DNA from 2 places in the Lactobacillus sp. ESL0261 genome. Region 1 is predicted to be linked to the other one. Evidence: riboswitches for the same ligand, from Rfam matches in the RefSeq annotation. Region 1 holds a riboswitch; the other holds the start of a gene.
What was found. A riboswitch is a leader RNA that binds a small molecule or an ion and turns the genes downstream of it on or off. The one in region 1 is predicted to bind thiamine pyrophosphate.
Positions count from the first base shown of each region.

Region 1 (5,031 bases):
TCTTGCAGTCTGTACTCCACGGCTACAATTTTGCCTTCTCTAGTTGAGAATAGGTTCATAATTTTAAATACTGGATCTTTTTCCTGAATATGAAATTGTTTACTAATTTCTTCGGTTGCTTTAATTAATTGAAAGTCTTGATATACATCATCCGGTTTATGAATACCAGTATTGACTGCTTCAATTATTGACATTACTTTTAGACAATTAGGATCAAAACCCGGAAAGTTATCGAGGAGCAGAAGTAAATGCTCACAGGTAATTTCATTCTTAATTTCAGCTGTAAAGGAAATATCATATAATAACTCCTGTGAGCTCACATTAAAAACTGCAGCATAATATGAACCAACCAGTCTTAAATAAGTTTCTTTAAATTTTATTTTGTCTGCTGACTCCAAGTATAAAGGCTTGATAATACCAGTCATTTCCAAAATATTTTGTTTAGAAATTATTGGAGCAACAAATAAACCACTTCCTTTTTTACGGACAACCTTATTTTCAGCTACTAATTGATTAACAGCCTTTCTAATTGTTGTTCTACTGACATCATATCTTTTTTGTAATTCAACCTCATTGGGTAAAGTGCTACCTGGTGGATACCCACCATTAATAATTCTTTTATCCAAATCGGCATATACTTCTTTAAAAAGCAAAACTATTCCTCTTGATAATCATAAATATTATTAGCATTAAAATGATATTTAAATTTATTTCCTACTAAATATTGAATTGTACTCTCAATTGGTAAGTCATCGTCTTGATAATTGAAACTGTTTACTTGATAAAGAGGAGTACCTTGTTTGACTTTCAACAGACTGCTTATTTTCTTATCGGCCAAAAAACAAGAGATACTTTCTTTACCATAATTTGGCCTCACATGATACTCCTTCTCCAGAACCTCATAAAGTGATTTATTAGTAAAATCAATCTTTGCCATTTTGCTAAAATTCTTCTGACTAAAATACGTTATTTCGTATGTTAGGGCGATATCTTTAACAAACCGAACCCGCTCAATTTTGATAACTGACCCTTTTGAATTAAAAAAATGATCTAACCTCTTGGGCATTGTTTCGATAGTTGTTGCCAGATGCTTGATGCTAACTGTCTTATTTTTAAATTCAGTAGTCATTGACTCCATTCCCAGCATATTAATGTCAATTTTATTGTTAGAAATTATTCCAGTCCGTTCTTTTACCAGTACTTGTCCCTCATTTTTGAGCCCATCCAATGCATGTTTCACTGCATTGCGACTAACTTGCAATTTCTCCGAAATTTCGCGTTGTGAGGGTAATTCTTTCACTTTTTTAAAGTGAATTAAAAATTCTAAATACTCTTGAACTTGAACCGCAGCAGTTCTTTCTTTGAATTCCATGATGTCTTCTTCATTCTGGTATCATTATTTTATTTAATTGCTTCTTTTTTTGCAAATCACCTTTTGTTTAAGACATTTAATACCTAAAATTTTTGCTTTAAAAATATATCTTTTAAATATTTGATACCAGATTTATAGTAATCGCTTCCACAGCTCTTGTCAATATTTTTTTGTTTAGTTTTAGTTTCCAACTTTTTCAGAGCATTTTTAAAGTGAAATATACCCTAACCGTTGGTAATTAAAGGCAAAGTAAAGTAAAATATTTAAGGATTAAAAGGGAGTGGCACAATGTCGAGACTTGAAAAGCCTGTCGTGATTGGTATTACTGGTGGTTCAGGTAGTGGAAAAACTACCATTGCACAAAAAATAGTTGCTCAAATGCAGGAAGATGAACATGTCCTGATTATGACACAGGATTCTTATTATAAAGATAATACTGGCATCCCTATGGATACACGAATGAAGATCAATTATGATCATCCCGATGCCTTTGATGTACCCTTATTAGAAAAGCAACTGCGCGATTTGTTAGCATACAAAGCTATTGAGATGCCTGTTTATGATTTCAAGGAGCATACTCGCAGCAAAAAAACCATTCATAAAGAACCTGCTGATATCATTATTCTCGAGGGAATTTTAGTTTTAGCTAATAAAGAAATCCGTGATTTAATGGACATTAAAGTATATGTTGATACGGACGATGATATTCGCTTTATTAGACGTTTAGAGCGAGATTTAAGTGAACGAGGGCGCTCAATTGACTCTGTCATTGATCAGTATCTGAGCACGGTTAAGCCAATGTATCATCAATTTATAGAACCTACTAAGCGTTATGCTGACATTATTGTTCCGGAAGGTGGCAAAAATGATGTGGCAATTGATATGCTGACTACTAAAGTTCATTCTATTTTAAGTAAAAAAGAGCAATAAAAAAGGAGTAAACGTACTTGAGCCCCAAAAGTTGTCCAACTTTTGGGGCTCAAGTACAAAATGCATTACTGGCATTACTCCTTTTTGCGTATTTAATCAACTTTAGGTTTTAACGCATTATCGAACAAATTTGTGATCAGTTTAACTAAAACGCCATCAAAAACTAACGCAGAAATGATGTTAGTAATGAACATCACTATTTGAACCTGCATACTGAATTTACTCCAACCATATAAAATATATGATGGAATAAAACAGCCAAATGATGCAAAGAATGCACCGGTTAATACGCTTTTCCAGGTAAACTTTTGGTAACGCTCTTTTTTAGGAAAAAAGCCAATTTCATTAGTCGCACCCTGAATGACACCTGAAAGAATAGTAGTGGCTCCCCACTGCCCACCAATAGCCATTTCAACAATTGATGCCAGCAGTTCACCTATTGTCCCAGAACCAGGCGTAGGAACAAAATACATTGCCAGTGGTCCCGCCATAAGCCATAAACCAGAAAAAACAGTGTCTGTTACTGGCGCAAAACCTGTGGGTACCAAAAGCATCTTAACTAAATTAAAAGCCCAGTTAAAACCATAGGTATAAATAACACCCATAATGATACCAATCAGTGCAATTAAAATAATTGACTTCACATTCCATTTTGAAGACCTTGTAAACATAAAAATACTCCTAACTTTATAAGTCATTAGGAGCATCTTTAGTAACTAAATTTAACACTTCCCTAACGCAGGTATTGTCCCGTTCAGGTTCAGAGGGTATTTCTCAGCTATTTGGCACCCCTAGTGACTGATATTCATTTTTACTAGTATATCACATTTTAACTAGTTTTTCTGCTCTATTCAAAAGAACAAGTATTTTTAAAACTGACTAAAACTTGCTAATTTCTCTTTTGTAAGATCACGAATAATAGCTAGCGTCAGATCTACGGAAGCTTTAAAATCGGAATAAGCACTAAAACAATATGGCGAATGTTCATAGCGCACTGGAATGCCAATTACAATAGTTGGTGCTCCGTTTTCATAATAAATTGCAGCTCCATCCTGTCCGCCACCGGTACGAACCGACCGAGTATACGGAATATGATTTTTATCTGCTAAATCACAGGCATATTGCTGAAATTTAGGATTAGGTAAAAAGGATGTATCCATGTCACGCAGCATTGGTCCTCGTTTTAACCCTGTCTGCGATAACCACTCTGGGGTAAAAGTATCATCCGCTGGACAAGATTCCAAGACTATAGCTAAATCCGGCTTTACAGCTCTAGCTGTGACATATGCACCTCGCAAACCCACTTCTTCCTGGCTTGAAAGTGCAGCAACAACGTTAAAATCGCATTGTTCGCCCTTTAAATTGTCAAGAACATCTGCCATAGCAGCTGCGCCAAAACGGTCATCAAAGTCCTTACCGAAGAATAGACCGCTTTTTTCATTGTATTCACATTTGACATCAACAAAAATTGGACAACCAGTATCAATTTGATAATCATTTATAGTTTCAGCTCGAGAACTGGAACCAACGTCAATTGACATATCGGCTACGTCCGGTACATTATTTTTTTCGGCTGCAGTCATAAAGTGCGGGGGTTTGGTTGCAACTACTCCGGGCACATACTCACCTGCACGATTTTTTATTTTGACGCGTAAAGCAGGAATATTGTATTTGACCCAGCCACCCAATGGTACAAATTTAATCATTCCATTAGGCCGAACAGCCTGCGTAATAAAACCAACAGAGTCGGAATGAGCATCTAATTGAATTACCGGTTGATCTTTTTCATTTTCTTTCTTAGCTGCATAAACGTTGAGCATGCCATCAACTTTGACATTAGCAAAGTCATGCACAGTTTCAGTAAACAATTTAACAAATTCTTCTTCAAAACCTGAAGTAGAATTAGCATCGGAAAAAGCTTTGAGCATTTTAATTTCTTGTTGTTTATCCATCTTTTTACCTTCCACTTAAAATATCTTATCTATTAATTCTACCAAAAACTTGAGTTACAGGCTTTTAAAAAATAAATAAGATGATAAATAATCCTACTGCTTTTACTAATATATATGCTTTTTGTACGTAATTTAGTCCCTAAATACTTAAATTGCTTCAAAATAATCTGTTTTTCTAGCCAAAAAATGATATAATCGAAAATATTAGAAATTTTATTTGTTTTAAATGAAGGGTAGATAAATGCCAAAAAACGACAATATTAATAATATTATTGATCATAAATTGTTTAGTGAAGATGACATTCATCAGATGTGTGTCAAGTTAGGAAAGCAGCTTACTACAGATTATGCTGGTAAAAAGCCTTTAATTGTAGGGGCTCTTAAAGGTGCCATCTTCTTTTTAACCGATTTAGTAAGAGAAATGGATGTTAAAGCAGAAATTGATTTCCTGGACGTTTCCAGTTATGGTAACGAAATGGAGTCTTCCGGCAAAGTTAAGCTTGTTTCTGATTTAGCCACAGATGTTAAAGATCGTGATGTGTTAATTGTTGAAGATATCGTTGATACTGGATTGACTCTGGATTTTATGAAAGAATTGCTTAAAAAACGTGGTGCTAAAAGCGTTAAATGCTGCGTTTTACTTAACAAAGAGGCAAATCGCAAAGTAGATGTTGATATTGAGTATTATGGTTCAAAAGTCGGAAATGAGTTTGTAGTTGGCTACGGACTTGATTTTATGAATTTTTACCGTAATTTAAGATATATTGGTGTATTAAA
Region 1 is NZ_REHN01000005.1:14,125-19,155, reverse strand. It holds gene F5ESL0261_RS02615 (GntR family transcriptional regulator) at 1-653, opposite strand, end outside; gene F5ESL0261_RS02610 (GntR family transcriptional regulator) at 656-1,372, opposite strand; gene udk (uridine kinase) at 1,661-2,302, shown strand; gene F5ESL0261_RS02600 (ECF transporter S component) at 2,395-2,973, opposite strand; TPP riboswitch at 3,016-3,105, opposite strand; gene F5ESL0261_RS02595 (M42 family metallopeptidase) at 3,172-4,254, opposite strand; gene hpt (hypoxanthine phosphoribosyltransferase) at 4,496-5,031, shown strand, end outside.

Region 2 (5,031 bases), on a different contig from region 1:
GAAACTGCAAGAAGAATTGACTAACACTGAAAACAAAATTGCCTATTCAAGACAACTTTACAATTCTTCTGCTGCACTTTACGACCAAAAGCTGTTAACTTTCCCGTCTAATATTGTTGCTCACATTCACGGCTTTAAGAAAGTTGACTACTTACAAACCAGTGAATCTGAAAAAGAAGTACCTAAAGTTAAGTTTTAAATACCAGGTCAACTTTTATGTTATTTCAACAAATTGCCAGCAATAAACGTAAAACCGTTGGGATTATGGGATTATTTATCATTATTTTGGCACTTGTAGGGGCAGGACTTGGTTATCTTTTTGGCAACCGGCCTGTTTTAGGATTAATTATTGCTGTGGTTTTTAGCTTGATTTACATGCTAATTGTCCTGCCTAACCCGGCCAATATGGTTATGAGTCTTAATCATGCTCAAGAAGTCCAAGAGCAAGATAATCCTGAACTGTGGCACGTTGTACAAGATATGGCACTGGTCGGTCGGGTGCCAATGCCGCGAGTTTTTATTATTGATGATCCTAGTCCTAATGCTTTTGCAACCGGACGTGATCCCAACCATTCTGCTGTGGCAGTTACTCAGGGCTTACTTGACATGATGAACCGCGAAGAACTGGAAGGCGTTTTAGGTCATGAGATTTCTCACATTAGAAACTATGATATTTTAGTTTCTACTATTGCCGCAGTATTAGTTGGTGTCATTTCTTATTTGTCAGGTATTGCCAGTCGCTATATTTGGTGGATTGACGATGATCGCGACAGCGATAACGACAATGGTGGTACTATTGTTGTCATTTTTAAGATCGTGGCTATTGTATTTGTGTTAATTCTGGGTCCTATTTGTGCCAGTTTAGCGCAAATGGCATTATCGCGAAATCGGGAATATCTGGCTGATGCCTCTTCAGTAGAATTAACTCGCAACCCGCAAGGACTGATTTCTGCTTTAGAAAAGATTGACGGTTCCGAGCCCATGAAAAAAGCCGACCCTAGCAGTGCCGGCATGTATATTGAAGATCCTGTACGTAAAAAGCGCAGTTTTGCTCACTTATTTGACAGTCACCCGCCAACAGCTGACAGGATTAGCCGCTTAGAAAAAATGTAATAAAATAAAGCAACCTTTTTAGTCAAGGTTGCTTTTTATTTTAAGTTGATGTTTGCCTGTCTAAATAATTCGGCCCGCATTTGGACTGGCGTTTCATGATAATATTCACTAAATTTTTTATAAAAGAAGGACTTGCCACTGTAACCTACCCGTGCAATTATTTCTTTTACGGAAATATCTGGTCGGGCAAGCAAATTTCGCGCCTCTTGCATACGCCTTTCATCAACATGTTCGACGAAACTTTTACCAGTTTTTTGTTTAACCAAACTTGAAAAGTAATTAGGATTAAAGCCAAAATGTTTAGCAGTGTCATTAAGTGTTATGTCAGTAAAGTGCGCATCAATATAATTTTCTAAATCAGTTTGAACAAATTGATGGTTGGTCACAGGTGCTGTCGCTAAATCTTGATTTCTAACTGCAGCAATTAATAACAAGTTTAACTCTGCTAAAATTACCTGACGGGTGTAAAGATCCTGATTAAGATATTCATCAATTACTTTTTTTAGTGCGTTTGCAGATATAGACAGTGCTGTACTATTCAAAAATAATAAGCGTTTTTGATTATAAGCGTCAGTAATTGCCTTAAAGACCTTTTTTTCACGTGAATCCATGACAGAATAGTTTCCCAGAAAATCCAGCATCTTAAAATTACGGTTGAATTCCAACTTAACTAATATATCATTTTCGCCCTGCTGCAATATTTCATAATTACTTTTTCTCTGTAAAAAAACGATATTGCCAGCCTTAAGCAAAAAATTCTGATTATTAATTCTGGCTTTTACCGATCCCCGAGCTTCATATAAAATAGTTGAAGCTGTAGTTTGGTAGCGATGAACTCCAGTATTGCGATTTTCCAAAAATACTCTAAATAAATCAAAATTAATATTTTTTGGTTTGATTTTTACTTCATTAGTGTCGGACTTAGTTGAATCCAAAATACTGGCTAAATATTGTTCAAGTTTAACTGCTGCCATTATTTCACCTTCTTATTCAAATTTTAGAATATATAGATTTATTATATAGCAAATTTTCATCTTACTAATAGAATTTTGTTATTTAAATTAAGGAGAGAATACTAGTAAATGTAGACATCAATTTTTCTTTTATGTATAATGAATTTAACATCGGGGTGCCGCAAAGGCTGAGAACAGACCCGTCGAACCTGCTATGGATAATGCCAGCGAAGGGAAAACGAAAGATTTTACATCGTCAGGCATTGTCCTGACGATTTTTTTTGGTAACTAAATTGATTAAATTAAACAACCTGAATTTTTCATACGATAAGCAAAACAAAATTTTATCAAATATTAATCTCACTATTCCCACTGGAGAACTTTCACTATTAGTTGGTCCAACCGGCTGTGGTAAATCTACTTTATTAAAAATTTTAGCGAATTTATATCCCGAATTTGCGGGCCAATTAACCGGTACCCTAGATTTAGGCGGATTAAAATCAGCTATGATGTTTCAAAATGCCAGTGAACAGTTTACGATGACAACGCCACGTGAAGAAATTATTTTTGCACTAGAAAATCTGTGTCTTAATAAAACTCAATATACAAAACGCTTGAATGAAGCTGTTCAGTTCACACAGATTGATTATTTGCTTGATCAAAAAATTAATACAATGTCTGGCGGCGAGCAGCAAAGAGTTGCTTTAGCTGTACTTGTTGCGATGAATGTCGATCTTTTTTTACTTGATGAACCCTTTGCCAGCTGTGATCCAGCTGCTCGCAAATTCTTAATTGCTAAATTAGCTTACCTGCGTGATCAAGGGAAAACAATTATTTTAAGTGATCACGTATTAACTGACTATGAAGGCCATTGTGATAATCTGTTTCAATTTCAAGGTAAAGATTTGGTGCAACTTTCTGCTAGTGAAAAAGAAAAACTGCTACAAAAAAATACGGAATCCGTTTCTTATAATTTTGCCTTACCTGAAGAAAACAAAGAAATTTGTTTTAAACTCAAAAATACAGAGATTACACAAAATCGTTTGCTTTTACAGCAGGAACACCTAAACATTTTTTCTGGTAAAACTACTCTTATTACTGGGGCAAACGGGGTTGGCAAAACGTCACTTTTTAACGCACTGACCAAAATGATCCCATATGCAGGCAGTTTAACTTATCACAAGCAGGAAATTAGTAAATTATCAGCTCGCAGGTATCTCCTTAAAGTAGGGCAAATTTTTCAAAATGCGACCGATCAGTTTATCAATGTTTCCGTTGCGGATGAAATCAATTTAAGCAAAAAGCAACGAACCAATAATTATTTCACTGATGATAGGATAAATGAGGCTTTAGCCACCCTTAAGCTTGATTCACTGCTCGATCACGTGGTTTATTCATTATCTGGCGGGCAACAAAAGAAACTGCAAATTTTACTAATGTTGATCTCTGATCAGGATGTATTGCTAATTGATGAGCCCCTTAATGGGTTAGATGCGGACTCCGCTAACAAAGTAATGGCTTTATTAAAAGAAAGTCAGAAAGCACGCAGTCAAACGCTTTTAATTATTAGTCATGAACTAAGGAATCTGGCAGATTGGTGTGACTATCATCTCATCTTTAAAGACCAGCATTTAACCTATGTGAATAAATGAGGTGTAATCATGAATCCCAGTTTTAAATTTTTTCTAGCACTAATTATTTCGATAGAAATATCTCTTAAATCAAGCTTGTTAACCAATCTTTTAATCATCTTTTTTTCCATAATTTATCTAATCTACAAACACATCAAATTGAAGAACCTGCTTTTAACGTTATTAATGCCCTTAATTGCTGCATTTACGGTTTTTGCTACTTTATATTGGTTTGCACCTCAGCCTAATTTGCAAAATGCACTGAGTTTATCCAGTCGTATTTACGTCTATACGTTGACTATCTACTGTGTATCAATAGGAACTACTGCCACGGAATTAGCACGTTCTTTTGAGCAGAATTTTCATTTACCCAGTAAGTTTGCCTATGGAGTTTTAGCAGCTCTTAATATCGTTCCCAGAATGAAGGAAGCAGTTAAACAAATACGCACTGCCGGCATGATGAGGGGCGTTTATTTAAGCTTTTGGTCACCTGTTTTATATTTTAAAGCTATTCTTGTTGCGCTTAATTCGGCAGAAAATTTAGCACAGGGCATGGCTTCTCACGGCTACCGTGAGAACGCCCAGCGGTCAGTTATCGTGCCTGTGCCCGTTCAAAAAAGTGACTGGCTTAAGTCGATTGTTATCCTGTTTTTAGTTAACCTGGCATTATTTACATTAAAATAAAAAAGTGGACCTGCAGGTCCACTTTTTCTTTAGCCTAATTTATTTTGCCATAGTATAGCCTGTGACATTTATTTTGACTGACTGATCTGCATTGACGAAAATCTGAGGTTTTTCAGAAGTATAATACCGTTCTGAAAATACCAGCTCACCGTCATTTAAGAAAAATTCAATTGAACTGGTATCAATAAATACCTGAATTTTCAAATTGGGCTTTGGTCTCAATCTGCCATAACGTTGAGAATCATCTGCCGGCTTATCAGCTCGAGTTAAAACTACTTCGTTATTCCTTTTGTTCCAACTTAGTGTTACCAAATTTTCCTGCTCATTTTTGAGTACAAAATTAATCTCACTGCCAGACCAATTTTCAGTTTCAGCTGTCAAAAGCAATTCCAAATGCTGCGAATCGGAAACATTAATCTGCTTTAACGAAGTCATCAACTTTTCATCAATTACTTTTTCTTGCCGCAACTGTTTTAATTCTTCAACTGGCTTCATATATAGCTGATTATTCTTTAAAGTCACTTCTCTGGGCAAGGTTAAGGCACCACACCAGCCATCAGCCTGTTCAGGAAAGTCAGCGTGCCACATATCAAGCCAGCCAAAAACAATGCGCCGGTTATCAGGTGTTAACATGGTTTGCGCTGCGTAAA
Region 2 is NZ_REHN01000002.1:45,504-50,534, reverse strand. It holds gene F5ESL0261_RS00680 (LemA family protein) at 1-199, shown strand, start outside; gene htpX (zinc metalloprotease HtpX) at 217-1,113, shown strand; gene F5ESL0261_RS00670 (AraC family transcriptional regulator) at 1,149-2,087, opposite strand; TPP riboswitch at 2,229-2,319, shown strand; gene F5ESL0261_RS00665 (ATP-binding cassette domain-containing protein) at 2,360-3,718, shown strand; gene F5ESL0261_RS00660 (energy-coupling factor transporter transmembrane protein EcfT) at 3,728-4,381, shown strand; gene F5ESL0261_RS00655 (sucrose-6-phosphate hydrolase) at 4,421-5,031, opposite strand, start outside.
Region 2: another riboswitch for thiamine pyrophosphate. It lies ahead of F5ESL0261_RS00665 (ATP-binding cassette domain-containing protein); the one in region 1 lies ahead of F5ESL0261_RS02600 (ECF transporter S component).